3 regions of the Streptomyces sp. NPDC002619 genome follow, and region 2 is predicted to be linked to each of the others. Evidence: riboswitches for the same ligand, from Rfam matches in the RefSeq annotation. Region 2 holds a riboswitch; each other region holds the start of a gene.
What was found. A riboswitch is a leader RNA that binds a small molecule or an ion and turns the genes downstream of it on or off. The one in region 2 is predicted to bind cyclic di-AMP.

Region 1 (9,780 bases), on a different contig from region 2:
GGTCCTTGTCGAAGTAGACCTTCGCGATGTCCAGCATCGAACCGGAGGGCCGGGTGCGGGCGGTGCCCCCGGGGTTCTGGAAGACACCGTCCTTGAAGTGGGGCGATCTGCGGATCCGCGCCAGGCGTTCACCGCCCGGGTCGGCGCCGAAGGCCGCGGGTTGCAGCGCGCGGAGCCCGGAGCTCAGGGAACGCAAACCGGTCACGGTACCTCCTGGTCGAGTCGGTCAGGCCATCCATTATGGTCGGCCCCTCCGACAGTCCCGCGTCCCGCCCCGACGAACGGACGTTGACAGGGTTCGACCCGCTTTCGATACTGACTCATCATTCAGTAATCGTCGGTATCCAGCGTCCGGAGACACCATGACCGCCCCCTTGTTGTCGCTCACCTGGACCGACCACGTCACCGGACGCCGGGGCTTCCTGGTCGTCGACCGGCTGGTGCGGGGTGTCTCCAGCGGCGGGCTGCGGATGCGGCCGGGCTGCACGTTGGACGAGGTGACCGGGCTGGCCCGCGGCATGACGATGAAGGAGGCCCTGCACTACGACCCGCAGAGCCGCTACGTCCCCCTCGGCGGCGCCAAGGGCGGCATCGACTGCGATCCACGGGACCCGGAGGCGTACGGGCTGCTCGTGCGCTACCTGCGCGCCATGCGGCCGTACATCGAGACCATGTGGACCACCGGCGAGGACCTCGGCCTCACCCAGGACCTGGTCGACCGCGCCGCCGCCGAGGCAGGACTTGTGTCGTCCGTCCAGGCCGTGTATCCGCTGCTCGACGACGAGGCGACGGCCCGCAAGCGGCTCGCCGACGCGTTCGCCGTGGAGGTGGACGGGATCGGCCTGGACGAGTTGGTCGGCGGCTGCGGGGTCGCCGAGTCGGTGCTCGCGGCCCTGGACCGCGCCGGAGAGCCGTACACGGGCACGCGCGTCGCCGTGCAGGGCCTGGGCACCATGGGAGGCGCCACGGCCCGCTTCCTCACGCGCGCGGGGCTGACCGTCGTCGCCGTGGCCGACGTCAAGGGCACGATCACCAACCCGGCCGGGCTCGACATCGAGGCGCTGCTGGCAGCGCGGGACGCGTACGGCACCGTGGACCGCTCCGTGCTGCGTCCCGGTGACCGCGAACTGCCTCGTGACGCCTGGCTGTCCGCCGACGCGGAGGTGCTGGTGCCCGCAGCGGTGTCGTACGCCGTCGACACCGCCAACCAGCAGCGGATAGGTGCCCGTTGGATCATCGAGGCGGCCAACATGCCGGTGCTCCCGGCGGCGGAGCAGCTGCTCGCGCGGCGCGGGGTGACCGTGCTGCCGGACGTGGTGGTCAACTCCGGTACGAACGCCTGGTGGTGGTGGACCCTGTTCGGTGACATCGGCCCCGACGCCGAGGAGGCGTTCGCCCGCACCCGGCGCTCGATGCGCGCCCTGATCGACCTCGTGCTGGCCCGCGCGGAGACCGACGGCACAACACCGCGAGCCGCAGCCCATGCCGTCGTGGCCGACCGACTGCCGCTGATCGAGGAACGCTTCGGTTGGTACCGGTGACGGTCCTGGTACCGGTGACGGGTCATACCCTGCCGGGAATTGAGGCACGAGCACGACCGCAGCAGAGTCGACGGCACGCACCACACGGCAAACCGCTGATCCACGCGAGGAGCATCGTGCCCGCCATCGACCCGCAGTCCCTGACCGAGCGCTACATCGGCGTCTGGAACGAACCGGACTCCGAGGCCCGCCGCAAGACCGTGCACGGCCTCTGGACGGAGGACGGCCTGCACATCCTGCGCCCGCCCCAGGCGATGCACGACACGGCGGTGGGCCTCGGCTTCCCCACCGCCGTCCTGGAGGCGCGCGGACACGACGAGCTGCACGCACGCGTGACGCGTGCGTACGAGGAGTTCGTTGCGCCGGGGACGTACGTCTTCCGGATCCAGGAGCCCCCCACGCTCCTGCGGGACGTGATCACGTTCCGCTGGGAGTCCTTCCACCGCGAAGAGGGCCGCGCGACCGGCGGGGGCCGGGAGTTCCTGGTCCTGGACGAGGACGGCCGCATCAGGCTCGACTACCAGTTCGTGGACTGACCAGCCCGACCCGGGACGCATGAAGGGGGCCGACGGTAGAGGCGGCCCCCGCTACTGGACCGACCATCAGCAGGTCAAGACGTAACAGGCCATGTCCTGGTCGCCGTATAGGGTGACCGCGTGGCGAGAGTGCGGTTGAGTGTGGCCGAGCGGCGGGAGGAACTGCTGCGGGCCGCCATCGGGCAGATCGAGGCGCGAGGCGTGGCGGCCGTCAGGATCGCGGACGTGGCTTCGGCGCTCGGTGTGAGCAACGCGCTGGTGCTCTACCACTTCTCGACGAAGGAGAAGCTGGTCGCCGCCGCCTTCACCTACGCGGCCGAGGACGACCTCGCGCACCTGCGCAAGCTGCTGGGCCGGCGCACGAGTGCGCTGCGGCGGCTGCGGACGGCCGTGCGCTGGTACGCGCCGACCGGTCAGGCCAAGGGCTGGCGGCTGTGGATCGAGGGCTGGGCGGTGGCGCTGCGCGAACCCGCTCTGCGGGAGGTTGCGCGAGACCTGGACCGACGGTGGAAGGCGGCGATCACCGAGGTCATCGCGGAAGGCGTGGCGGCGGGCGATTTCGACTGCCCCGACCCGGCCGGTGCAGCCCTGCGTCTGACCGCCCTCCTCGACGGACTCGCCGTACAACTCACGTCGTACGCGGGCGCGGTGCCGCGCTCACGGGCACAGGAGTGGGTGGACGAGGCGCTCGCCCGGGAACTCGGGCTGCGGCTGGAGGCGTTGACCGCTCAGGAGCGGTGACGGATCCCCCGCGGGGCCGGGGTGCGCTTGTCGGCACCGCAGCCCCGCGAGGCCGTCAAGCCACCGAGGCGATCCGCATCTTGATGTCGTCCGGGGACAGGGCACCCTTGGCCGTCACATGGTCGCCCGAGGATTCGCCGCGCAGGCGCCGGCCGATCCAGGGGACCAGGTACTCGCGGGCCCAGTGCACGTCGTCGCGCCGGACCTCCAGCGTGCCACGCGGTGGGAGCGGGGGCCAGGGCTGGTCGGGGTCGGCCGGGACCTCGACGCCGAGGACCTGGCCGGCGCGCAGTGCCACGCGCGTGTGGCCCTCGGGCGAGAGGTGGAGCCGGTCGTCGTCCCAGGCCCGCCGGTCCTGGACGGTCTTCAGGGACCAGAGGTCGAGCACGGGGCAGCCGTATCGGTCGGCGATGGCCCGGACATGCCCGTTGTACGTCGCGATCTTGCCGCGCAGATGCCTGAGCACGGGCACACCGCGGGTGTCGAATCCTGTCGTCACCATGACCTTGCCGGCGACGGACGTCAGCTCGGCCACGGCCCGTTCGAAACGCTCGGCCACCTCGTCGGGGTCGGTGCCGGGCCGGATGATGTCGTTGCCGCCCGCGCAGAAGGACACCAGGTCCGGTGCGAGGTCCACGGCCTGCGGAATCTGGTCCGCCACGATCTGGTCGAGCAGCTTTCCGCGCACGGCCAGGTTGGTGTACTTGAAGTCGTCCTCGGGCCGCCGGTCCGCGAGCAGGACCGCGAATCGGTCCGCCCAGCCCACGAACGCCCCGTCGGGGCCGGGGTCGCCGACGCCCTCGGTGAAGCTGTCCCCCACCGCCACGTACGACCCGATCACTGATCTGTTGTCACTCTTCGAATCGTCTGCCACATCGGCCCATGATTCACCTTCGGATGTGACCTACGCGATCGTAGGAAGGGGTTGACGAACGGTGAGATAAGCCACTCCTAAAGACTTTGCCAACGCGGGAATAGGCGGTCGATCAGGCGTGTTGACGCTTCGACTGAGCCCGGAGACACACACCTCGAAGGCCGGACCCGGGGACCCGGGTCCGGCCTTCGACAGCTTGCGGGACGGGACGGTCAGACGGCGACGCCGTGCGAGCGGAGGTAGGCGACCGGGTCCACGTCCGAGCCGTAGTTCGGCGTGGTGCGGATCTCGAAGTGCAGGTGCGGGCCCGTCACGTTGCCGGTCGCACCGGAGAGGCCGACCTGCTGTCCGGCGGTCACGGTCTGGCCGGCCGACACGGAGAGCTGGGACAGGTGGGCGTACTGCGCGTAGTAGCCGTCGGCCAGCTTGATGACGACCTGGTTGCCGTACGCACCGCCCCAGCCCGCCGAGACGACGGTGCCCGCGCCCACGGCCTTCAGCGAGGTGCCGGTCGGGACGACGAAGTCGACGCCGGTGTGGTAGCCGCTGGACCACATGCTGCCCGCCACGTGGTAGCCGGTGCCGATGGTGGCGCCGGCGACGGGCAGGACGTCACCGGTGGCCGTGTTCGTGGTGGTGCCCTGGGCCGAGACATTCGACGCGGCCGACGGCGCGGACGATGAGGCCTGCTTCGGGGCGGGCTTCGCGGACTGGGAGGGCTGCGAGGTCTGGGACGGCTTCGACGACTGCGAGGGCGCCGGAGCGGCCGGCTCGGGGGTCGCCGCGGCCTTGTGGCCGAGCGTGAGCTTGAGGCCGGGGTGGATCAGCGAGGGGTCGTCGCCGATGACCGCGCGGTTGTCCTGGTAGAGCCGGGGCCACCCGCCGCGGACGCTCTGCTCCTCGGCGACCTTGGAGAGGTAGTCGCCGGGCCGCACGGTGTAGGTGCGGGCGCCGGAATTCGTCGCCGCGGCCTTCTTCTGGACCACCGGGGCCGACTGGACGGTCTTGACGGTCTTTCCGGAAACTGACTGCGGGGTCGCCGCGTGGGCTCCCGTGGCCCCTATGAGCGGCAGTGCCAGCGCGGCGGCGCCGCCGGTTCCGGCGACGGCGATCGATCGGGTGAAGCGCTGGGTCTTGGGACGGCGGTGCTTACCCTTCGCGGGCATGGCGAATTCCTCTCCGGCGCCTGCGAGGTGAGCTGTCGGGTTCGGGCTGGAGCTGCCCGGCCGCGCGGGGGAGCGCGACTTCACCCCGAGCCGTCCCGGAGACCGGAACAGGCAGTCGTACCTGGTGGGTCCCCCGCTCCTGCCGAGCACGGGTGAGTGTGTGGGGACTCCGGGCGGCGGCAGGATTCGGCGATCCGACCGGATTGGTGGCGAACGTAAACGAGCGGCACGCGACGGGACAAGCAGAAAATTCCCTCTGTCCGTGTTTCGCTTGATCCGTTACGGGAATTCCCGGTCACCCTCCGTGAATTCCCCTCGCATTTCCCACGTCAATTCCCGGGAAACGCAATCCGATTACGTGAGCATGACCAGCGACGCACGGTCACTGATATGACCCTCCTCACGCGCACCTTATCCACGTCCCGACATTCCGGAGCGAGTTTGAACAAAGGCTGAAATTCGGACATATACCTCAGATGCGGCATAGGCGGATGACTGCCGCATCCAGGTCACCACGCAGTCCGACACGGAGTCCGTGATGCAGAAGTACGGCACCTCGGTGCACTTCGCCCGTTTCGCGGCATTCGTACGACGCGGTGGGATCGAGTCCGCGCAGACGCAGCACCGGGACCGGCTCGCCGTAGCGCTGGGCCTGGAGCCAGGCGAGGACGACCGTCTCGTCCCCGCGCACGTACTGCACCGCGCTCAGCCCGCCCTCCGGGGGCCGCAGCCGGTACAGCTCGCCGTGCTGGACGACCGGCCGGATCTCCTTGTAGAGCTCCACCCACTCACGGGCCTCGGCCAGCTCCTCCTCGGTCCACTCCATGAGGTCGCCGCCGACTCCGAGGACACCGGCCATGGCGCTCACGAAGCGGAAGCGCAGGGAGCTGACCCGCCCGTTGAGCTGGGTGTTCGGGCTGTCGGTGACCCAGGCGGCCATGATCCGTGCGGGATGGATCTGGCTGAAGCCGTGCTGGATGGCGAGCCGGTCAAGCGGATCGGTGTTGTCCGAGGTCCACACCTGGTCCGTACGGCTCGTCACGCCGAGGTCGATCCGGCCGCCGCCACCCGAGCAGGACTCGAACGCGACTCCGGGGTGGGCCACCCTCAACCGGTCCAACAGGGCATACAGAGCGCGGACGTGATCGACCCACAGGCGCTGCGGGTACGCCTCGCCGGGCCAGCCCGCGTCGGTGAAGCAGCGGTTGAAATCCCACTTCACATAGTCGATCGGGGCGCTGGAAAGCAGCGCGTCGAGCTGCTCCCAGAGGTACTCCTGGACGTCCTCGCGGGCGAGATTGAGGACGAGCTGATTGCGCATTTCCGTCCGCTTTCGCCCGACTTGGTACTGCACCCAGTCGGGGTGCGCCCGGTACAGCTCGCTGTCCGGGTTGACCATCTCGGGCTCTACCCAGATGCCGAACTGCATCCCGAGGCCGTGCACCTGGTCGGCGAGCGGCTTGAGGCCCTGCGGGAAGCGGTCGGGGTTGGGCGTCCAGTCGCCGAGTCCGGCCCGGTCGCTGGTGCGGGCGCCGAACCAGCCGTCGTCCACGACGAACAGCTCGATGCCGATCGCCGCCGCGCGCCGGGCGAGCGCGGTCTGCTGCTCCTCGGAGATGTCGAAGTTCGTGGCCTCCCAGGAGTTGAACAGCACGGGCCGGTCCCGGTCCGCGTCCGGGATGACGTACGCCATCTGGTAGGCGTGCCAGGCGCGGCTCGCGCCGCCGAAGCCACCGTCGCTCCACAGGCCGGCGAAGACGGGGGTGGTGTACGACTCCCCCGCCGCCAGCATCAGCAGGCCCGAGTCGTCGTAGCCGGCGCCGCCGGTGATCTGCACGCGCGCGTCCGGGAGTTGGGCGACCGCGATCCGCCAGGACCCCGACCAGCCCAGCGCGCAGCCGTACACCTCGCCGTGCTCCTCGGTGGCGTCCGTGTCGAGCGCGACCCAGGGTAGGTGCTGGTGTCCGGTGTGGCCGCGGCGGCTGCCGATGACCTTGTCGCCGTAGGTGAGCGGCGCGGTCACCAGCCGGGACTCGGCGGCCCAGCGGCCGTGCAGCTGGGAGAGCCGCCAGCCGTCGCGGTCGGGCAGGGTCCAGGTCGCCGCGTCGGCTCGGAGCAGCTCGACGCGCGCGGGGCCCTCGTTGTCCAGGGTGACCCAGCGCTCCACGATGTCGCCGCGCATCCGATAGTGCAGCGTGACGGCCAGCCCCGCGTCACGGAAACGCAGCCGCAGTTCGTCGCCCTCGGTGTCGTACGCCTCGAAGGTCCACTCGGTGCCGCGCCGTTCGTCGGTGCGCACGGACAGGGCGGGCCGGACGAAGCGGGGGCCGCCCTCGACGGGATACTCCTCGCGTCCGTCGAGCGGGGACTCGAAGGGCCAGTAGCCCGGCAGCGGGTCCACCGCGAGGGCCTCGGCGTCGGCGAGCGCGATGCGCGGGCCCCAGTGGAGGTGGAGCAGCTCGTCGCCGTCCGTGAGGTGCAGCGCGTAACTACTCGTGGGCCCGCTCAGGAGCCAGGTCCGGCCGTTCTCGGCGATATCCACCATCAAGCCCTCACAGGTGCCAACAGATCCGCTCAATCACCAACATCATCAAGGGCGGCGGGGCCTGGTGGCAACGCCTGTGGACAACTCATTGCCCGGGGAAACCCATGTCGTATCGTCGACAGCGTGCCCGTCGACGAGCAACGTCGGCGGGTCCCTATCGGGAGGAGCCCCCGTGACGCAGCAGGTCCCGTCGACCGAGCCCGAGCTGGCCGGTGTGCGCAACTTCCGTGACGTGGGCGGCCTGCCGACCGTGGACGGCCGGCGGGTGCGGTACGGCGTGCTGTTCCGCAGCGGCCATCTGGCACACGCGACCGATGAGGACGCCGCGTTCCTGTCGGGTCTGGGCCTGCACACGATCTTCGACTTCCGCAACGCGGCAGACCAGAAGCTGGAGGGCCCGGACGTCGAGCTGCCCGGCGTGCGGAACGTGAACCTGCCGCTGAGCGACCCGGCGGACGGCGCCGAGTTCTGGAAGATGGTCCGCGACGGCGAGATCGACCAGCTGCGCGAGATCCTCGGCGAGGGCAAGGCCGCGAGCCGGATGATCACCTCCTACCGGACGATCCTCAGTCAGCGCACCGCCGAGCACTCCCGGGTGCTGCACGCGCTCGCCGAGGACAGCGTCCCGGCGCTGATGCACTGCGCGGCGGGCAAGGACCGCGCGGGTGTGTCCATAGCCGTGACCCTCCTCGCCCTCGGCGTGGAGCGGGACGCCATCCTCGCGGACTACCTGGAGTCGAACGCCACGCACCGCCGCTACAAGGTGCACCGCAGCAGCACCTCGACCGCGGGCTACTCCCCCGAGGTCATGGAGCTGCTCAGTCCCCTCTTCGACGCCCGCGCCGAGTATCTGACGGCAGCGCTGGAGACCGTGGACGAGGCGTGGGGCGGTGTCGACGGCTATCTGGAGCGGGGCCTCGGGCTCACCCCGGGGACTCGGGAGCAGCTGCGCGCGCGTCTGCTCGACTGACCGCCCTCACCCCTTGCCGCCCAGCGCGAACAGCAGATAGAGGAAGGCCGCGAAGACGTGGCCGACGGCGATGTAGATGATCAGCCGGATCCACAGGGACCGCGGGAACTTCTCCTCCATGTCGGTCATGGCAGCTCTCCAGTGATGGGGCCCAGGCACAGCGCGGCCGTGGGACTCTGCAGCAGGGTGTGGACGAACAGGAGCTCGACCCCGTCGTGGTCCTCGGCGGCGAGGCGGTGCGGGGTCAGCGAGTCGAAGTGCGCGCTGTCGCCGGGCGCGAGCAGGTGCACCGCGTCCCCGAGGCGCAGTCGCAGCCGCCCTGTGAGGACGTACAGCCATTCCTCGCCGGGGTGTACGCGCACGATGTCGCCCTGCGAGCCGTGAGGCACGCGGACGCGCAAGGCCTGCATCCCGCGGCCGGGCGCGCCGGCCTGCCAGTACGTCCAGCCGCCCGCCCGGGTCGGCTCCATGTCGGCGGCGCGCACGATGGCGTCCCGGTCGGCGACCGTCTCGCCGAGCAGCTCCGAGACGGTCGTACCGTAGATACGGGCGAGCGCGAGCAGCATCGGCAGTGAGGGCTGGCGCTGCCCCGTCTCCAGCCGGGAGAGGTGGGCGGGCGACAGGCCGGCGGAGCGGGCCGCCGCCTCGAGGGTGAGGCCGGCGCGGCGGCGCAGCGAACGGAGCTGCGGGGCCACGGCGGGCAGGTCGTCGCCGGGGCCGGGCAGGGCCCTGGCTTCGGAGGAGCTCATGCCTCCATTCAGCCCCAGATTTGCCCCTGGGGCAATTTTCTTGCCTCAGAGGCAAAGCTCTCGGCTGCTGATCACCGGTTGGCGACCGCTTGCTTGATCAGCGTCTTGCCGAAGTCCCACATCAGCCCGCCGCCGTGGTGCGCGTCGTCCATCACATCGGTGAAGGCGTCCACGAACCGGTCCACGTCGGCCTCATCGACGACCAGCGGCGGGATCAGCTTGATCACTTCCAGATGGTCGCCGGAGACCTGGGTGAGGATCCGGTGCCGCTGCAGCAGGGGCACGACCACCATCTGCGCGAACAGTCCCTTGCGGGCCGCCTGGAGCATGGTCCAGCGGCTGCGCAGTTTCAGCGAGCTGGGCCTGCCGAACTCGATGCCGATCATCAGGCCCCGGCCACGGACGTCGGCGAGCAGCTCGTACTTGTCGATCAGTGCCGTGAGCCGGGACTTCAGCAGGTCGCCCGTGGCCCGGACATGGGCGACGGTCTGCTCGTTCTCCATGACCGACAGCACGGCGAGACCGGCGGCCATCGCCTGCGCATTGGAGCCGAAGCTCGCCGAGTGGACCAGGACCCGGTCCATGGACGAGTAGACCTTCTTGAAGATCCAGTCCTTGCCGAGGGTCGCACCGACCGGGACATAGCCGCCGGACAGGG
Region 2 (9,780 bases):
GACGAGCGGCGCGTGGTCGAAGCGGAGTTCCTGGCGGGCGAGCTGGACCTGCTCTACCTGGCTCCGGAGCGGCTGCGCCTGGACGCCTCCCTGGACCTGCTCGCCCGGGGCAAGATCTCCGTCTTCGCCATCGACGAGGCGCACTGCGTGTCCCAGTGGGGCCACGACTTCCGCCCCGACTACCTGACCCTCTCACTGCTGGGTGAGCGCTGGCCGGACGTCCCGCGGATCGCCCTCACCGCGACGGCCACGGACGCAACGCACCAGGAGATCACGCAGCGGCTGAACATGCCGACGGCCCGTCACTTCGTGGCGAGCTTCGACCGCCCCAACATCCAGTACCGGATCGTGCCCAAGGCCGACCCGAGGAAGCAGCTGCTCGCCTTCCTGCGGGAGGAGCACGCGGGCGACGCGGGAATCGTGTACTGCCTGTCGCGCAACTCGGTGGAGAAGACCGCCGAGTTCCTCAGCAGCAACGGCATCGAGGCGGTGCCCTACCACGCCGGCCTGGACGCAGGCACGCGCGCGGCGCACCAGTCCCGGTTCCTGCGCGAGGACGGCCTGGTCGTGGTCGCCACGATCGCCTTCGGGATGGGCATCGACAAGCCGGACGTACGGTTCGTCGCCCACCTCGACCTGCCCAAGTCGATCGAGGGCTACTACCAGGAGACGGGCCGGGCCGGCCGTGACGGACTGCCCTCGACGGCCTGGATGGCATACGGCCTCAACGACGTCATACAGCAGCGCAAGCTCATCCAGTCCGGCGAGGGCGACGAGGCGTTCCGCCGCCGGGCCGCCGCCCACCTGGACTCGATGCTCGCGCTGTGCGAGACGGCCCAGTGCCGCCGAGGCCAGCTGCTCGCCTACTTCGGCCAGGACCCCGATCCGGCGGGCTGCGGCAACTGCGACACGTGCGTCACACCGCCGGAGACCTGGGACGGCACGATCGCCGCCCAGAAGGTGCTGTCCACGGTCGTACGGCTGCAGCGCGAGCGGCGGCAGAAGTTCGGCGCGGTGCAGATCATCGACATCCTGCTCGGCAAGCGCACCGGCAAGGTGATCCAGTTCGACCACGACCAGCTGTCCGTCTTCGGCATCGGCGAGGAGCTGGCCGAGGGCGAATGGCGGGGCGTCGTCCGGCAGTTGCTGGCCCAGGGGCTGCTGGCGGTCGAGGGGGAGTACGGCACGCTGGTGCTCACCGAGGCGAGCGGCTCGGTGCTGCGGCGGGAGCGGGAGGTGCCGCTGCGCAAGGAGCCGAAGAAGCCTGTGGCAGCGCGTGCTTCATCGTCCTCCGGCAAGGGCGAGCGCAAGGCCAAGGCCGCCGCGGTCGAGCTGTCCGACGACCTGCTCCCCGCGTTCGAGGCGCTGCGTGCCTGGCGCGCCGAACAGGCCCGCGAGCAGGGCGTCCCGGCGTACGTCATCTTCCACGACGCCACGCTCCGGGAGATCGTGAGTCGTCGGCCGGGGTCGGTGACGGAACTGGGCACGGTGGGCGGCGTCGGCGAGAAGAAGCTGGCGACGTACGGGGAGGGGGTGCTCGGGGTGCTGTCGTCGCTGTCGGGGCCCGGTTCCTCCGGGCCGGGGGCGGCTGCTGGGGCGGCACCGGCGGGCGGCGCGGCACCGCAGGACGACTGGCCGGAGCCGGACGAGGAGCCGGAGCCGGACGACTGGATATAGGCGTCCACCGGGCTCGCCAGGCGTCGGGCGAGTGCCGTCAGGACAGTGCCGTCAGCCCCGGGGCGAACGTGATCAGCAGGGGCAGCAGCGGCACGAGCGTGGCCACCGTCGTCGTCAGGGCCCGGTGCCTGCGCAGCAGCCGGGGCGGGGGTTCGAGGAGCCGCTCGACGCGCTCACCGAGCAGACGGCGGCTGGAGGCGCAGGAGAGGACGCCCCGGTGCTGGTTCAGTTCGATCAGCGCGAGCGCCGTGGTGAGGTGACCGCAGCGGCGGGACGCCGTGTCGTCGGCGGCCAGTTCGACGAGGCGGTGGGTCTGGTCGCAGAAGTGGGCGAACAGCGGCACCCGCGGGAAGCCTGTGGCCAGTGCCGTGGAGAGGTGGAGCAGCCAGTCGTGGTGGGCGCGGGCGTGACCGCGCTCGTGGGTGAGGACCGCGTCCAGCTGATGGTCCGTGAGGCGGTGCAGGGCGCCCGTGGTGACCACCAGCTGGGGCGGGTGGCCGGGCATCCACCAGGCGTCCGGGTACTCGTCCTCCAGAACCAGCATCGGGCCGCGCGCGGCTGGTAGCCCGGCAGGCAGTTCCGGTGCCCGTTCGCGCAGATGCGCGCGGGTCTGGCCGCGGCGCCGGCGGACCTCGGTTAGTTCGCGGGCCAGCATCGCCGTCGTCCACGCGGCCCCGCAGGCGAGCAGCACCGTGAGGGTGACAGCCCACAGCGGTGCGGCGGACAAATCGTACGCGGCGGCGACGGCGGGCGGGGCGGACGCGAAGACGCGGTCCCGCACTGTGTGGAAGACCGCCGCCGCGCCGAGCGTCAGCGCGGCCAGGCAGCACAGCAGCACGGTGGCGACCAGGCACTGCCACACCCACAGCCCGACCACGGGTTCCCGCTCGGGCCAGGCCGCCCGGGTCAGCGCGCGGGGCGCCGGTACGGAGGCCGTCAGGGCGACGAGGCTCAGCAGGAGCAGGCAGACGGTCATGCCAGGGGCTCCGGTTCCGGGTCGGATACGGGGGCAGGTGACGGGAGGTGCGTCAGTGATGTTTCAGTGCTGCGTCGGGTGGTGCTGTGTCCCGCCGCCAGTATGACGGCCGCGGGCCACAGCAGTCAGGAGTCGCGCGTGAACCGGGCGCGGCTCGAGCGGCCCCGGACGGGCAGCCGACCGGAGCCGCCTGGGCCGCCTGAGCCGTCGCTCACCCGGCCACGACGCGTCCCGTGACCTCTCCCAGCCCGATCCGGGCGCCGTCGGCTCCCGGTGCCCACGCCGACAGCGTCACCACGTCGCCGTCCTCCAGGAACGTCCGCTTGCCGTCGGGGAGTTCGAAGGGGTCGCGGCCGTTCCAGGTGAGTTCGAGAAGGGAGCCGCGTTGCTGTTCCGTCGGGCCGCTCACCGTGCCGGAGCCGTACAGGTCGCCGGTGCGCAGGGAGGCGCCGTTGACCGTCATGTGGGCGAGTTGCTGGGCGGCGGTCCAGTACATGGTGGAGAAGGGAGGTTCGGACACGACGTGACCGTTGATCGCGACGGAGATCCGCAGGTCGTATCCGCCGGGCTCCGCGTCCGGGCCGGAGTCGTCGAGATACGGCAGCAGCGGGTGCGTGCGCTCCGGCGGAGCCACGCGCGCCTCCTCCAGCGCCTCCAGCGGGGTGATCCACGCCGACACCGACGTGGCGAAGGACTTGCCGAGGAACGGGCCGAGGGGGACGTACTCCCAGGCCTGGATGTCCCGCGCCGACCAGTCGTTGAGCAGGCACAGCCCGAAGACGTGCTCCCGGAAGTCGCCCAGTGCGACCGTCCGGCCCATCGGTGACGGCGCGCCGACCACGAAGCCGACCTCGGCCTCGATGTCGAGCCGGACCGACGGCCCGAAGACCGGTGCCGGGTCGGCGGGCGCCTTGCGCTGGCCCGACGGCCGTACGACCTCGGTGCCCGACACCACGACCGTGCCGGAGCGGCCGTGGTAACCGATCGGCAGGTGCTTCCAGTTGGGGGTGAGGGAGTCCGCCGCGTCCGGGCGGAAGATCCGGCCGACGTTGCGGGCGTGGTTCTCGGACGCGTAGAAGTCGACGTAGTCGGCGACCTCGAAGGGGAGGTGCAGGGTCACCGACGAGAGGGGGTGGAAGAGCGGTTCGATGGCCTCGCGGTGCGAGGGCACCGTGACCCAAGCCGTCAGCGCGCGCCGTACGTCGGACCAGGCCGTGCGGCCGGCCGCCAGCAGCGGATCCAGGGTCGGGCGCGCGAGCAGGGAGACGTACGGCGAGCCGAGGACGGCGGCCGCCGCGCCCGCGTCGAGGACGTGGTCGCCGAGCCGGACGCCGACCCTCCGCTCCTCGGTGCCGGAGGGCGAGAACACGCCATACGGAAGGTTGTTCGGGCCGAAGGGGTCGCCCTCGGGGACGTCGAAGGGGGGCATGGGGTGCTGCCTCACTCTCATCCGTGCCATGCATGGCCAAACGTTCCATGTGGTCGCGCCACACGTTACGTGGCGGTGTCGCTCGTGGGCAGTGTGTAAAGAGTTCGCAATGTCCGAATAAGTTTTGTCGGAGGGTCTAATTCCGGCTTAGCGCCCTTTGGGGGACACGGACGGGGTGGGTCCGGTCCGTAGGGGGACACGTGGGGGGACCCGTGGCCAGGAACGCCGGCAGCGTGCCTTTCGAGGCGGACCGTGACGTGCCGGCCCTGATCGTCAAGTTCGGCGACTGCCCGCTGCACCACGGCGGTGTCGGCGCGATCCGCAGCCTGGGCCGCCTGGGAGTCCCCATGTATGCGATAACGGAGGACCGTTACACGCCGGCGGCCTCCTCCCGATATCTGAAGCGCGCGTTCGTCTGACCGACGAGCGGCGCGGAGGAACCGGGGCATCTGGTGGAGGGACTCGTGCGGATCGGCCGCCGCATCGGCCGCCCCGCTGTCCTGATTCCGACGGACGAGGAGGCGGCGGTCCTGATCGCCGAGCACCGGAAGCGCTCGGCGACCGGTTCCTCGTCCCGCATGTCGAGCCCGGCCTCCCGCGCCGCCTGGCCAGCAAGCAGGGGTTGCACGAACTGTGCGTGGAACACGGCATCCCCAGTCCGGAGGCGGCCTTCCCGCGGTCGTACGACGACATCGTGGAGTTCGCCGACAAGGCCCGCTTCCCGGTGGTCGCCAAGAACCGCGAGGCGTTCGTGAGGCGCAAACGGCCCGCGGTCAACGGCACCACGAGGATCACCACCCGTCAGGGCCTGTTGGCCCGGCGGAAGGGGGGCGGTTTCGAACTCAAGCTGGACTCAGGGGAGTTGTTCACCGCCCGCGCGGTCGTCGTCGCCACGGGTCTGTCGGGGCTGGCCCACCTTCCGGCGGAGCTGGCGGGCGCGGCGGCGGACGGGCCCACGCCCACCGGCCCCGTGTCGCACAGCTCCCAGCACCACGACCTCGGCCGGTTCTCCGGCAAGGAACTGATCGTCGTCGGCGCCGGGCAGTCCGCGCTGGAGACGGCGGCGCTGGCGGCGGAGGCGGGCGCACAGGTGCGGGTGGTCTCGCGCGGCCGTGGCAAGGTTGCCTTCGGTGCCCCGCCCTGGGAACAGCCCAAGCTGCGCCCCGAGTCCCCCTTCGGCCGCGCCTGGTCCCTGCGGGCGCTCAGCTACTACCCCCACCCCTACCGCTACCTCCCGGCCCGGACCCGCCACTACCTGGTCCGCCGGGTCCTCGGCCCGCTCGGCGCCTGGTGGCTGCGCGACCGCTTCGAGGGCAAGGTGCGGGTCGAGGAGGTCGACCGGGTGGTGGACGCGGAAGCCCCCGACGGCAGCCCGGTCCTCACCGTGCACACCCACACCGGCGAGACCCGTCGGCTCGCCGCCGACCACGTCATCTCGGCCACCGGCTACCGCGTGGACATAGCCGCGATGGACTTCCTCGGCCACGAGCTGCGGACGGAGCTGGCGGTGAGCCGCGGCGCCCCGAAGCTCGGTGCCGGCTACGTCTCCTCGGTACCGGGCCTGTACGTCACCGGCCTCCCGGCGGCCGCGTCCTACGGCCCGGTGATGCGCTTCGTCTGCGGCACGGAATTCGCCTCCCCGCGCCTGACGAAGCACCTTGCGGCGGCCCACGGCTGAGCCACACGTCGGCCTCGGCGCCCCGCTTCCACTCGAGGAACCCGCGTGCAGTAGTCCACCGCACGGGTCCTCGGCCACGTTGCCGAGCCGCACCGTGCAGAAAGTGCGGAGGGGCAACCTACCGTGTGGCACCGGGAGTTGAACAGCCGAGGACATCGGGGTGAGTGTGACGGGCGCGTTGTCCGTATTCTCTGATCATGGCCGTACCCCCCGGATATTCTCTCGTCGCCACCGACCTGGACGGAACGCTCCTGCGTGGTGACGACACCCTCTCCGACCGGTCCCTCGCTGCGCTCGCGCGGGTGACTGGGGCCGGTGCCCGGCACCTCGTGGTGACGGGCCGGCCGGCACCGAGGGTACGGCCGCTGCTCGACGTCCTCGGCTGTTCGGGCCTCGCGGTGTGCGGACAGGGCGCGCAGGTCTACGACGCCGGCAGGGACCGCCTGTTGTGGTCGGTCACCCTGGACCGGGAGTTGGCCGAGACCGCGCTCGGCAAGATCGAGGCCGAGGTGGGACAGGTGTACGCGGCGGTCGACCAGGACGGGGTGGACGGGCTCACGCTCATCGAGCCCGGCTATCTGATGCCCCACCCGACCCTGCCCGCCGTGCGGGTGGACCGGCGCGACGACCTCTGGTGCGCACCCATCAGCAAGGTTCTACTGCGCCACCACACCCTGTCCGACGACGAGTTGGCGTGCACGGCGCGCTCGGTCGTGGGCTCCCTCGCGACGGTCACCATGTCGGGGCCCGGGACCGTCGAACTCCAGCCCTGCGGCATCACCAAGGCGACGGGCCTGGCGCTGGCCGCCGAGTATCTCGGGCTGGGTCCGCACCAGGCCATCGCCTTCGGGGACATGCCCAACGACATCCCCATGTTCGACTGGGCCGCCCACGGAGTGGCGATGGCCAACGCCCACCCCGAACTCAAGGCGTTGGCCGACGAGGTCACCTTGTCGAACGAGGACGACGGCATCGCCGTCGTCCTCGAGAGACTGTTCGCGTGAGCGGTGAGACCGTGGCTCAGTAGGCGCCGAAGACGTTGTCGATCGAGCCGTACCGCGCGGCGGCGTAGTTGCAGGCGGCGGTGATGTTGGCGACCGGGTCGTAGATGTCGAACGACGTGCCGGCCACGTGGTACGTGTTGAACGTCGGGTCGATCACCTGGAGCAGGCCCTTGGACGGGATGCCCTTGGCCGCGTTGGAGTCCCAGAGGTTGATGGCCTTCGGGTTGCCGGCGGACTCGCGGATGATGTTGCGGTATATGCCGTTGTACGAGCCGGGGATGTGCTTCTCCGCCATGATGGCGAGCGACTCGCGGATCCAGCCGTCGAGGTTGTTCGGGTATCCGGCCAGGGTGGTGGACGGCGTCGTGGCCGTGGGGGTGGCCGCGGAGGCGCTGGCCGCGCCGATGAGCGGGAGGGCGAGCACGGCGGCGCCGGTGCCTGCGACGGCGAGGGTGCGCATGAGGCGCGTGGTGCGGGTACGGCGGTGCTGAGCGGCAGCGGGCATTGCGAACTTCCTCTCCGGCGCCTGCGAGGTGAGCTGTCGGGTTCGGGCTGGGAGGTGCCCGGCCGGGCCGCCGCAAGGCGACACGACTTAACCCCGAGCCGTTTCGGTACGACGGGTGTCGTTCCGGTCCGGCGACTTACCTGGGTCCCCCGCTCCTGCCGTACGTGAATGAGTTTGTCGATGGGTCATGTCGGGCGCCGGCAGGATTCGGCGTTCGCCCGATAGATCGGGAAGCTATGCGAGAGCACATGTCCGGAACAAGTGCCGGATTCGCAGCTCGTACCAATTGACCTTGGTCTGGTGCGTATGAGGCACTTGATCCTTTGCGGCTGCCAAGGGTCAACTCGCGCTCTGGGCAAGGGCGGGAGGGGGTTGCGCCAGGTATTCCGCCTGGAGGTCGGAAGTGACCTAACTCACCTTTGCTCCGGCCTTAACGCATTTCCCACTAAGGGGAATTGGGATGCTTATAGCGGCAAAACGGACACATCGCACTTAGGGTTGCGGAATTCGCTTTTCTCACGTCCGAGCGGTCAATGTTTTCCGGCGGGGGCGGCCTCGGAGATCGTGCGTGATGCTGCTCACGTTCGGTGGGGGTGGGTAGGCATGCGAGCTGAGGCGGCGTGGGTGGAACCTCCCGCGTACTGCCGGTCGTTGTCGTGGTGGCGGCTGTCGCCGCAGTCGCCGCAGTCGTTGTCCGTGGGAGGTGCCGAATATCCGACGTTGCCGTCGCGCCGGGGCTGCGCGGTCCTGCGCGCCGGGCCGCTCGGCGGGCGCGATGCCGTCCGGCGGACCCGTTGTCCGTGCGTGCCAGGTGTTGTCGGCGCGGGATGCCACGCGCGCGTGCAGTCGGGTGCCGTCCGGGAGGGGGATGCGGAGGTCCTTGTGGGACGGCGGGCGGGGCCGGGTCGTACAAGGAGGACCTGCGGATACGCGGAGGTGGTGCCCCGTCGCCGTCGCCGCTGTGCGGGTGAGGCTATGCGGACTAAAAGGTGTCAGGTCCCATGGAGTCGAGAAATATCGGTTGTATCAGCCGTATCAGCTGATCAACGACATATCGGCCGTGATGCGATACCGCCCGGGCTGGCCGGGTGGGCGCTATCGGTGATCCAAACCCAACCGGATACGCTGACTCGAGTGATGGCACCGACCTATCGACAAACCGTGTAATCGCCAGCAGACACCAGCAGACAGGAGACCCCTCGTGACCGTCGTCGGGCCGTTCGGGCTGAGCGTGCGGGACCAGGCTCTGGAAGCCGATGTCCAGGCCGGATTGACGGCTGTCGAAGAAGGCTTGCTCGAAGCCACCAAGAGCGAGGTCCCGTTCATCACGGAGGCCGCGCAGCACCTGGTGCGGGCGGGCGGGAAGCGGTTCCGGCCGCTGCTCGTGATGCTCGCGGCGCAGTTCGGCGACCCGTACGCGCCGGGGATCGTACCCTCGGCCGTCGTGGTCGAGCTGACCCACCTCGCGACGCTGTACCACGACGACGTGATGGACGAGGCGGCGGTGCGCCGCGGGGTCGACAGCGCGAACACCCGCTGGGGGAACTCGGTCGCGGTCCTCACCGGTGACTTCCTGTTCGCCCGGGCCTCACAGATCCTCGCCGACCTCGGGCCGGAGGCCGTCCGGGTCCAGGCCCTCGCGTTCGAACGGCTCGTGACCGGGCAGATCCTGGAGACGGCGGGGCCCTCGGACGGCCGGGATCCGGTCGAGCACTACCTGGACGTGCTGGGTGGCAAGACGGGGTCGCTGATCGCGGTGTCGTGCCGCTTCGGGGCGATGATGTCGGGGGCCGACGAGACGGTCGTGGACGTGCTCACGCAGTACGGCGAGCGGCTCGGGGTCGCCTTCCAGCTGGCGGACGACGTGATCGACATCGCGTCCGACACGCGGGAGTCCGGGAAGACGCCCGGTACGGATCTGCGGGAGGGCGTGCCGACCCTTCCTGTGCTACGGCTGCGGGAGCGGGCGGCGCGGCTGGGGCTGGCCGAGGACATCGCGCTGTGCGAGCTGCTCGACTCCGACCTCACGGACGACGCGCGGCACGCTGCCGCACTGGCCGCGCTGCGGGCGCATCCGGCGCTGGAGCAGGCTCGGCGGGACACCGTGCGGTACGCGGAGGACGCGCGGGCGGCGCTGGCTCCGTTGCGGTCCTGCGATGCGAAGGACGCGCTGCTGGAGCTGTGCGATGCGGTGGTGCACCGGGCTGGGTAGTTTGCCCGCTCGCCCGCTCGCCCGCTCGCCCGCTCGCCCGCTCGCCCGCTCGCCCGCTCGCCCGCTCGCCCGGCTCGGTGGGCCGAGAGGTGCCCGCCACGGGGCTCCGCCCCGGGCCCCGGACCTTGCCCGCTCGCCCGGCTCGGTGGGCCGAGAGGTGCCCGCCACGGGGCTCCGCCCCGGGCCCCGGACCTTGCCCGCCCGCCCGGCTCGGTGGGCCGAGAGGTGGCCGCCACGGGGCTCCGCCCCGGACCCCGGCGGGGACTCCGTCCCTTGCACCCCTGGCGGGGCTTCGCCCC
Region 3 (9,780 bases), on a different contig from region 2:
CATCCTAATCCGTGGGCGAGGGGGGTCCGGGCCAGTCGCGAAGGTCCGGGCAGCCGGGAACCGCGTCCACGCGTGTGCCGCAGAACGAGCCCCGGCACGATCTCCAGCCGCGCGGCGGCGACGAGACAGGAGACGGCTTTCGTCCCGGCCGCGTCGGCCTCGAAGGCGACCACGACGGGCGGCGAAGCCGTGCCGCCTCTACGGGAACTCCACGGCGGTCCAGGGGATCACCTCCCAGTCCCACCAGCTCCCCTCGGGCAGCCACAGCGCGCCGTCCACGCCCCCCGCCTTTCTTCTTAGTACGCCGGGAGTGTCCGGGGGCCGAGGTCGTCGCGGGCGGGCGGTGGTGCGAGTCGTACGGTGGCGCCCAGGACGCTCAGGCCCCGCGGGGCCACGACCACGGGCTCCAGGGTGACGGCGACGACCTCGGGGTGGTCGTCGACCAGCCGGGACACGCGCAGCAGCAGTTCCTCGAGGGCGGGCGTGTCGACGGGGGTGGACCCGCGCCAGCCGAACAGGAGCGGTGCCGTCCGGATGGACCGCACCAGCGAGGTCGCCTCCCGGTCGGTCACCGGGACCAGCCGGTGCGCCATGTCGTCGAGCAGCTGCGAGGCGGCCCCGGCCAGCCCGAAGGACACCACGGCTCCGACCGCCGGATCGATGACGGCCCGTACGAGGGTGTCCACGCCCCGTGGTGCCATCGCCTGAACCACCGGGCGCAGCTCTTCCGGCTTCCCGAACAGCTCGGTCAACTCGGCGTACGCCCGCAGCAGTTGCTCCTCGTCCGCCAGGTCGAGCCGTACGCCGCCCAGGTCCGCGCGGTGGCGCAGATGCGGGGCGGTGGCCTTGAGGGCGACCGGGTAGCCGAGGGTGCGGGCGGCTTCGGCGGCGGTGTCGGGGGTGAGCGCCGGGATCGCCGAGCGCACCTGGATGCCGTACCGCGCCAGCAGCTCACACGTCTCCTCGGCGCCGGGTGTCAGCCCCTGCCCGCGCGTGAGCAGCCCCTCGATCAGGGCGGCGGCCCCCTTCTCGTCGATGTCCTCGAACTCGGGCACCTTCCCGGGATCGATCACTTCCCGCCGCCACTGCGCATACTTCACGGCTTCGGCGAGGGCCCGGACGGCGCGCTCGGGGGCGGGGTAGGCGGGGATGAGAGCGGTGCCTTCCGGTACCGGCACCACGGTGGGCAGCACCGCACCCGCTCCCGCACCCGCGGTGGGCAGTCGTTGCGCAAGGCGATGGGGGTCCCGCCGCTCGAGCGAAGCCGGTGCCGTACTGACCGCAGCCGACAACGCCTCAGCAAGCCCCCCAAGCTCCACATGCACCACAAGCACCGTCTTCCCAGGCACACCCGCCGAAGCCGAGCGCAACGCCTCCGCCAACTCAGCGTCCCCCCGCACCCCCTCCCCGATCGCCGGAATCGCCGTCACGACCACCGCGTCGCACGACTCGTCCGCCAGCGCCTCGGACAGCGCCCGGTGGAAGTCTTCCGCCGTCGCCCCGGTCGTCAGATCCACCGGACGCGACGGCCGCAACCCCTCCGCCAGGCATTGGTCGTACGTCAGCAGCCCCAGCGACTCGGAGTTCCCGAGGATCGTCACCCGGGGCCCGGCGGGCAACGGCTGACGCGCGAGCAGCAGCCCCGCGTCCACCAGTTCCGTGATCGTGTCGACCCGGATCACCCCGGCCTGCCGCAGCAGCGCGGACACCGTCGCGCGCGGCAACCGCGTCGCCCGTACCGCGTGCCCCTGCGGCGCGGACCCCGCGCCCTGCACCACGACCATCGGCTTCGCCGCGGCCGTACGCCGGGCGAGGCGGGTGAACTTGCGCGGGTTACCGATGGACTCCAGGTACATGAGGACGACGTCGGTGTCGGGGTCGTCGTACCAGTACTGGATGACGTCGTTGCCGGACACGTCGGCCCGGTTGCCTGACGACACGAACGTGGACACACCCGTGACCCCAGTGACTCCTGCCCCGCGCCGGTGCAGCCGGGACAGCAGCGCGATGCCGATGGCGCCGGACTGGGCGAACAGCCCGATCCTCCCCGGGCGCGGCATCTCCGGTGCGAGCGAGGCGTTGAGCCGCACCTCAGAGGAGGTGTTGATGATCCCGAAGGCGTTCGGCCCGATGATTCGCATGCCGTACGTGCGCGCGTGCCGGACGAGTTCGCGCTGCCGCTCGCGCCCGTCGGGACCGCTCTCCGCGTAGCCGGCGGAGACCACCACGAGCCCTTGCACCCCGTGCTCGCCGCACTCGGTGACCACCTGGGGCACCTGCTCGGCGGGGACGGCGACCACCACGAGGTCGACATGGCCGCCGATTTCGCGCACCGAGCGGTACGCCGGCACTCCGTCTACGTCCTTCAGCTCCTCGGGGAAGGCCCTGTTGACCGCGTACAGGCTGCCGGTGAACCCGGCGTCCCTGATGTTGCCGAGGAGGCCGCGGCCGATCCCGCCGGGCGTGCGGCCGACGCCGACGACTGCGACGGAGCCGGGCGCGAGGAGCCGTCGTACGGACCGCGCCTCCGCGCGCTGCTCCCGCGCGCGCTGCACTGCAAGGGACCGGTCGGTGGGTTCGAGGTCGAATTCCAGGCGTACGACGCCGTCCTCGAAGCTGCGCTTCTGGGTGTACCCGGCGTCCGTGAACACCTTGATCATCTTGGTGTTGGCGGGCAGCACCTCGGCGGCGAACCGGCGGATGCCGCGCTCGCGGGCGACGGCCGCGATGTGTTCCAGGAGGGCGGAGGCGACCCCGCGGCCCTGCTGGGCGTCCTGCACGAGGAAGGCGACCTCGGCCTCGTCGGCGGGGGCGGAGGCGGGTGCTCCGCCGGCGCCGATGCGGTCGTAGCGTACGGTGGCGATGAACTCGCCGCCGATGGTGGCCGCGAGCCCCACCCGGTCCACGAAGTCGTGGTGCGTGAAGCGGTGGACGTCCTTGGCGGACAGACGTGGGTACGCCGCGAAGAAGCGGTAGTACTTCGACTCGTCCGAGACCTGCTCGTAGAAGCTGACCAGGCGGTCGGCGTCGTCGACGGTGATCGGCCGGATGCGTGCGGTGCCACCGTCGCGCAGCACCACGTCCGCCTCCCAGTGGGCGGGGTACTCGTGCCGGTCCTGCCGGTCCGCCGGGGTCTGCATGGGCCCCAGAGTACGGCTCGCCAATGACAACGGCGCGAGGCAGTCTGTGGGGAACGGAGTCGGACCGAGGCCGCGGTCCGACTCCACGCCTGGGCGGGACGCAGGACCGCTCCGGGCATGCTTCACCATATGGGAAACTGGTCTAGACAACCCTGAACACTGAAGGGCAGCATCACATGGCTGAGCGCCGCGTCAACGTCGGCTGGGCCGAGGGTCTCCACGCCCGCCCCGCTTCCATCTTCGTCCGAGCCGCCACGGCCGCAGGCGTCCCCGTGACGATCGCCAAGGCCGACGGCAACCCCGTCAACGCGGCCTCCATGCTGGCCGTCCTCGGCCTGGGCGCCCAGGGCGGCGAGGAGATCGTCCTCGCCTCCGACGCCGAAGGCGCGGACGTCGCCCTGGACCGGCTGGCCAAGCTGGTCGCCGAGGGCCTCGAGGAACTGCCCGAGACCGTCTGAACCGTACCGGATTCATACCGGACCGGTACCGGGAAGCCGCGTCGCCCAGCAGGGGTGGCGCGGCTTCCGCGTTTCCGCGGCACATCTGGTGAATTCACCGCGGGACAGACTCAGGACGCACGAATGAGGCGTGCGCCATGAATTCACGGCGCACGCGAGAAAGGTCAGCGGAAATTCACGCCACCCGAATATCCCCTCTTTGTATACGGCGCCCGTGTTAATGCCGCAGGCTCGACATGTTTACGGGGTGTTGCGAGTTCCTCACACGCTCCGCGCCGGGCGCGAATCGCAGCCGGTGCGCGGTCGTCGCGCGCTCGGTGTGCAGCGCCGTGATCGCCCGCGCGCGCTCGCCGTCGCCGCGCGCCACGGCGTCCACGATGGCACCGTGCTCCGCCCAGGACTCCGCGGGGTCGGCGGGCGCCTCGATCGCGTACATCCATGCGATCTTGTGCCGCAACTGGGTGAGCATCGAGGTCAGGGCATGGCTGCCGGAGGCCTGCGCGAGCGTCTCGTGGAACCAGCCGCCCAGCGAGCGCAGGTCCTCGCTGTTGCCCCGCCTGGCCCGCTCCTGGCCCAGCCTGACCAGGCCGCGCAGCACCTTGAGATGCGCCTCGGTACGCCGCTGAGCGGCCCGGGAGGCGCCGAGCGGCTCCAGGAGCATGCGCATCTCCAGCAGGTCGGCGGCCTCCTGCTCGGTCGGTTCGGCGACGCACGCGCCCGCGTGCCGCCGGGTCACCACGAAGCCCTCGGCCTCCAGGGTGCGCAGAGCCTCGCGGACGGGGACGCGCGAGACGCCGTAGCGGCGGGCCAGCAGTTCCTCGGTGAGCCGGCTGCCGCGCTCGTAGACACCTGCGACGATGTCGTCCCGGATCGCCGTGCATACCGAGTGCGCCGGAATACGCATGACCGACCTCCGCCTTAATCCCCGTGAAACGTCGACGATTGACGTGTGTTCTGTGACTCTATTGCAATGAGCCGGAATTTCCGATGGCGGGCCGGAATCCATGGATATTTTTTGGACAGCGGGGGGTCCGAAACGACGAAAGCCCCGGCTCGAGGGAGCCGGGGCCTCGCTGTCGCGCCTTGGGTCGTCAGACGTTCACGCCGTGCTTGCGGAGATAGGCGACGGGGTCGATGTCCGAGCCGTACTCCGGGGTCGTACGGGCCTCGAAGTGGAGGTGCGGCCCGGTCACGTTGCCGGTCGCGCCGGACAGGCCGATCTGCTGGCCGGGGACGACCGTCTGTCCCACCGAGACACCGATCGACGACAGGTGGCCGTACTGGGTGTACATCCCGTCGGCCATCCTGATCACGATCTGGTTGCCGTACGCCCCGCCCCAGCCGGTCGACACGACCGTGCCCGAGCCGACCGCGTGGACGGTGGTGCCGGAGGAGGCGTGGAAGTCGATGCCGGTGTGGGCGCCGGAGGACCACAGGGAGCCGCCGGTCTTGTAGCCGGTGGAGACGTACGAGTTCGCTATCGGCACGACGAAGGCGTTGAGGCGCTTGCGCTCGGCCTCGCGGGCGGCGCGCTCCTTGGCCGCGCGCTCCTTCTTGGCCTCCTGCGCGGCCGCCTTGCGCGCGGCCTGCTCGGCCGCCTTCTCCTCGGCGGCCTGCTTCTGGGCTGCGGCCTGGGCGTCGATCTGCTGGGCGACCGAGTCGCCGAGGGTGACGACGGGGATGAGGCCCGTCTGCTCGGCCGGGGTCTCGGCGGCGAGCGCCGGGGTGGCCGCGAGGGTGCCCATGACGCCGGTGGTGGCGAGGGCCGCGACGCCCGCCGCGCGAGCGGTGGTGCGACGTGTCCGGGTGGGACGGCGGTGCTTCCCGGTGGCGCGGGTGAACGCCATGGAGTGGCTGGTCCTTTCCTTCCTTCTCGCCTACCGGGTTAGCTGACGGGTTCGGAGCAGGAAGGTCTCCTACGGACCCCCTCGCTCGGCGCGGGCGTCCGATTCACCCCAGGGACGTGTGGGTCCCCGGCTCCCCTGGCTCGCGCCGTAGGGGGACTCGGCGATGACTGTCCGGTGCCGCGGGCGCGGCGCACTGCCTGACGAACAGCCCGGACGACGCTAAGCGGGACAAGTTTCAATCCCCAAACCGATCCGGGCTTTTGTAGCGCATCCCACAGGGCAGACAGGCAACCTCCGCCCCAATTCGGACATCTGGGGGAAATGAGAAAGGGCCCTGACAACCCGTCGGTCGTCAGAGCCCCACGCGCGCGTGCACCACACGGGCTCTACGCGTGCTCTACTCGGCGGAGACGACGCTCACTTCGCCGATGCCGAGAGCCTCCACGGGCTCCTTGATCTGCGCCGCGTCGCCGACCAGGACCGTGACCAGCCGTTCCACCGGGAAGGCGTTGACCACGGCGGCGGTGGCCTCCACGGTGCCGGTGGCTGCGAGCTGCTGGTACAGCGTCGCCTGGTAGTCGTCGGGCAGGTACTGCTCGACCTGGTCGGCGAGCGTGCTGGCCACGGCCGCCGCCGTCTCGTACTTGAGCGGCGCCACGCCGACCAGGTTCTGCACGGCGACGTCGCGCTCCGCGTCGGTGAGTCCTTCCGCGGCGAGCGTGCGCAGCACGGTCCACAGGTCCGCCAGCGCCGGGCCGGTGTTCGGGGTGTCCACGGAGCCGCTGATGGCGAGCATCGAGGCGCCTGTGCCGTCCGGGGCGGACCGCAGGACCTGGCCGAACGCGCGCACACCGTAGGTGTAGCCCTTCTCCTCGCGCAGGACGCGGTCCAGGCGGGAGGTGAGGGTGCCGCCGAGGCAGTACGTGCCGAGCACCTGCGCGGGCCACACGCGGTCGTGCCGGTCGGAGCCGACGCGGCCGATGAGCAGCTGGGTCTGGACAGCGCCGGGGCGGTCCACGATGACGACCCGGCCGGTGTCGTCGGCGCTCACCGGCGGCACGGGGCGCGGCTGAGCCTGGGAGCCGGTCCAGTCGCCCAGGGTCTCGCCGAGCAGCTCGTCCAGGTCGATGCCGGTGAGGTCGCCGACGACCACGGCGGTGGCCGTGGCGGGCCTGACGTGCCGGTCGTAGAAGGCGCTTACGGCCACCGCGTCGATCTTCTCGACCGTGTCCTCGGTGCCCTGGCGCGGGCGGGACATGCGCGCGGTCGCCGGGAACAGCTCCTTGGAGAGCTCCTTGGCAGCGCGGCGGGAGGGGTTGGCCAGCTCGTGCGGGATCTCGTCGAGGCGGTTGCGGACCAGCCGCTCGACCTCGCTGTCCGCGAACGCCGGCGCCCTGAGGGCGTCGGCGAGCAGCCCGAGCGCCTTGCCGAGGCGGGAGGCGGGTACCTCCAGGCTCAGCCTGACGCCGGGGTGGTCGGCATGCGCGTCGAGGGTGGCGCCGCAGCGCTCCAGCTCGGCGGCGAACTCCTCGGCGGAGTGCTTGTCGGTGCCCTCGGAGAAGGCCCGCGCCATGATCGTGGCGACGCCGTCGAAGCCGGCCGGCTCGGCGTCCAGGGGCGCGTCGAGGAGCACCTCGACGGCCACGACCTGCTGGCCGGGGCGGTGGCAGCGCAGCACGGTCAGGCCGTTGTCCAGCGTGCCTCGCTCGGGGGCCGGGAAGGCCCACGGCTTCGCCTCGCCCGCGCGGGGCTGGGGGTGGAACTCCATCGCGGCGAGCTCGGTCACTTGGCCGCCTCCTCGTTGTCGTCCTGGTCTGCGGTGGCGCCGGCTTCGACGGTGGCCTCGGACTCCGGGTCCTCGGGGATGCCCGGGTCCTCGGTGTGCTCCGCGGACTCGGCCGACAGCGGCTCGTACACGAGCACCGCGCGGTTGTCGGGGCGCAGCCGGGCCTGGGCGACCTCCTTGACCTCCTCCGGGGTCACCGCGAGGACGCGCTGCACGGCGGTGAGGGCGAGCTGCGGGTCGCCGAACAGGACGGCGTACCGGCACAGTTCGTCGGCGCGGCCCGCGACCGTGCCGAGCCGGTCCAGCCACTCGCGCTCCAACTGGGCCTGGGCGCGCTCCATTTCCTCGGACGTGGGGCCCTCCTCGGCGAAGCGGGCGAGCTCCTCGTCGATCGCGGTCTCGATGACCGGCACCTCGACATCGCCGGAGGTCTTCACGTCCAGCCAGCCCAGGGAGGGCGCCCCGGCCAGCCGCAGCAGGCCGAACCCGGCCGCGACCGCCGTACGGTCGCGCCGTACGAGCCGGTTGTAGAGCCGGGAGGACTCGCCGCCGCCCAGGACGGTGAGCGCCACGTCGACCGCGTCCGCCTCGCGCGTGCCGTCCTCGGGGAGCCGGTAGGCGGCCATCAGGGCGCGGGCCGGGACCTCCTCGACGACGACCTCGCGCAGCTGCTCGCCGATGACGTCCGGCAGCGAGCCGTCACGCGGCGTGGGCTTGCCGTCGTGGGCGGGGATCGAGCCGAAGTACTTCTCGACCCAGGCGAGGGTCTGCTGCGGGTCGATGTCACCGACCACGGAGAGCACGGCGTTGTTCGGCGCGTAGTACGTGCGGAAGAACGCGCGCGCGTCCTCCAGGGTGGCCGCGTCGAGGTCCGCCATCGAGCCGATCGGCGTGTGGTGGTACGGGTGGCCCTCCGGGTAGGCGAGGGCGGTCAGCTTCTCGAACGCGGTGCCGTAGGGCACGTTGTCGTAGCGTTGGCGGCGCTCGTTCTTGACGACGTCGCGCTGGTTCTCCATGGACTCGTCGTCGAGCGCGGCCAGCAGGGAGCCCATCCGGTCGGCCTCCAGCCACAGGGCGAGCTCCAACTGGTGGGCGGGCATGGTCTCGAAGTAGTTGGTGCGCTCGAAGCTGGTGGTGCCGTTCAGCGAGCCGCCGGCGCCCTGCACGAGCTCGAAGTGACCGTTGCCCGTCACCTGTCCGGAGCCCTGGAACATCAGGTGCTCGAAGAGGTGAGCCAGGCCGGTACGCCCCTTGACTTCGTGGCGGGAGCCGACGTCGTACCAGAGGCAGACCGCCGCGACCGGGGTCAGATGGTCCTCGGAGAGCACCACGCGCAGACCGTTGGCCAGGCGGTGCTCGGTCGCTGTCAGGCCCCCGGAGCCTGCCTCGGCTGTGGCCGTGTGACCCATGGGCATGTACGTCCCTTCGATCGCGGATGCGGTCGTGAAAACCGCGGTTTTCCTGCCAGTCCTGCCACTGTATGCAAGCGTGCGCACCATGCGCGAAGTTCCCGCGGGACATACGCCCACAGCGGATCGCGTAGCCTGCGGGATCGTGCCGCGGAGCGGCACCGGGCGGACCCGGACACCGGGGCCCGGCCCGGGTTGTCAGTGCCGCGGTCCACAATGGTCCACGTCAGATCGCGTTGAACGCCTCAACAAGAGCGCCCCTTAGGCGGGCGACCCGAAAACAGGAGGAGCCGGCAGCGATGGCCCGCCGCAGCACGAAGACCCCGCCGCCCGACGACTCGTTCGAGGAGAAGATCCTCGACATCGACGTCGTGGACGAGATGCAGGGTTCGTACCTCGAGTACGCGTATTCGGTCATCTACTCCCGTGCCCTGCCGGACGCCCGAGACGGCCTCAAGCCGGTGCACCGCCGCATCGTCTACCAGATGAACGAGATGGGCCTGCGCCCCGAGCGCGGCTATGTGAAGTGCGCCCGCGTCGTCGGCGACGTCATGGGCAAGCTCCACCCGCACGGCGACGCGTCGATCTACGACGCCCTGGTGCGCATGGCCCAGCCGTTCTCGATGCGCGTCCCGCTGGTCGACGGCCACGGCAACTTCGGTTCGCTGGGCAACGACGACCCGCCGGCCGCCATGCGGTACACCGAGTGCCGGATGGCCGAGGCGACGAGCCTGATGACCGAGTCGATCGACGAGGACACGGTCGACTTCGCGCCCAACTACGACGGCCAGGAGCAGGAGCCGGTCGCCCTGCCCGCCGCCTTCCCGAACCTGCTGGTCAACGGCACCTCGGGCATCGCGGTCGGCATGGCCACCAACATGCCGCCGCATAACCTGGGCGAGGTCGTCGCGGCCGCCCGCCATCTGATCCGCCATCCGAACGCGGACCTGGACACGCTGATGAAGTTCGTCCCGGGTCCGGACCTGCCCACCGGCGGCCGCATCGTCGGCCTGTCCGGGATCCGCGACGCCTACGCGACGGGCCGCGGCACGTTCAGGATCCGCGCGACGGTGGCCGTGGACACCGTGACCGCGCGCCGCAAGGGCCTCGTCGTCACCGAGCTGCCGTTCGCGGTCGGCC

Region 1: another riboswitch for cyclic di-AMP. It lies ahead of ACFYXB_RS31690 (peptidoglycan DD-metalloendopeptidase family protein); the one in region 2 lies ahead of ACFYXB_RS00820 (transglycosylase SLT domain-containing protein).
Region 3: another riboswitch for cyclic di-AMP. It lies ahead of ACFYXB_RS26970 (M23 family metallopeptidase); the one in region 2 lies ahead of ACFYXB_RS00820 (transglycosylase SLT domain-containing protein).

The regions. Positions count from the first base shown of each region.
Region 1 covers NZ_JBIAQV010000027.1:72,679-82,458, reverse strand. The annotation lists gene ACFYXB_RS31715 (MBL fold metallo-hydrolase) at 1-205, opposite strand, end outside; gene ACFYXB_RS31710 (Glu/Leu/Phe/Val dehydrogenase dimerization domain-containing protein) at 363-1,541, shown strand; gene ACFYXB_RS31705 (hypothetical protein) at 1,658-2,077, shown strand; gene ACFYXB_RS31700 (TetR/AcrR family transcriptional regulator) at 2,198-2,818, shown strand; gene ACFYXB_RS31695 (SGNH/GDSL hydrolase family protein) at 2,874-3,659, opposite strand; gene ACFYXB_RS31690 (peptidoglycan DD-metalloendopeptidase family protein) at 3,905-4,858, opposite strand; cyclic di-AMP (ydaO/yuaA leader) riboswitch at 4,863-5,023, opposite strand; gene ACFYXB_RS31685 (alpha-galactosidase) at 5,331-7,403, opposite strand; gene ACFYXB_RS31680 (tyrosine-protein phosphatase) at 7,576-8,373, shown strand; gene ACFYXB_RS31675 (DUF6126 family protein) at 8,380-8,502, opposite strand; gene ACFYXB_RS31670 (helix-turn-helix domain-containing protein) at 8,499-9,122, opposite strand; gene ACFYXB_RS31665 (aspartate aminotransferase family protein) at 9,194-9,780, opposite strand, start outside.
Region 2 covers NZ_JBIAQV010000001.1:150,419-160,198, forward strand. The annotation lists gene recQ (DNA helicase RecQ) at 1-1,677, shown strand, start outside; gene ACFYXB_RS00795 (M56 family metallopeptidase) at 1,715-2,653, opposite strand; gene fahA (fumarylacetoacetase) at 2,865-4,082, opposite strand; gene ACFYXB_RS00805 (hypothetical protein) at 4,316-4,501, shown strand; gene ACFYXB_RS00810 (FAD-dependent oxidoreductase) at 4,720-5,760, shown strand; gene ACFYXB_RS00815 (HAD family hydrolase) at 5,958-6,764, shown strand; gene ACFYXB_RS00820 (transglycosylase SLT domain-containing protein) at 6,781-7,269, opposite strand; cyclic di-AMP (ydaO/yuaA leader) riboswitch at 7,273-7,459, opposite strand; gene ACFYXB_RS00825 (polyprenyl synthetase family protein) at 8,471-9,481, shown strand.
Region 3 covers NZ_JBIAQV010000019.1:114,376-124,155, reverse strand. The annotation lists gene ACFYXB_RS26985 (GNAT family N-acetyltransferase) at 297-3,140, opposite strand; gene ACFYXB_RS26980 (HPr family phosphocarrier protein) at 3,317-3,598, shown strand; gene ACFYXB_RS26975 (GntR family transcriptional regulator) at 3,816-4,502, opposite strand; gene ACFYXB_RS26970 (M23 family metallopeptidase) at 4,690-5,445, opposite strand; cyclic di-AMP (ydaO/yuaA leader) riboswitch at 5,459-5,618, opposite strand; gene ACFYXB_RS26965 (M16 family metallopeptidase) at 5,843-7,231, opposite strand; gene ACFYXB_RS26960 (M16 family metallopeptidase) at 7,228-8,646, opposite strand; gene ACFYXB_RS26955 (DNA topoisomerase (ATP-hydrolyzing) subunit A) at 8,940-9,780, shown strand, end outside.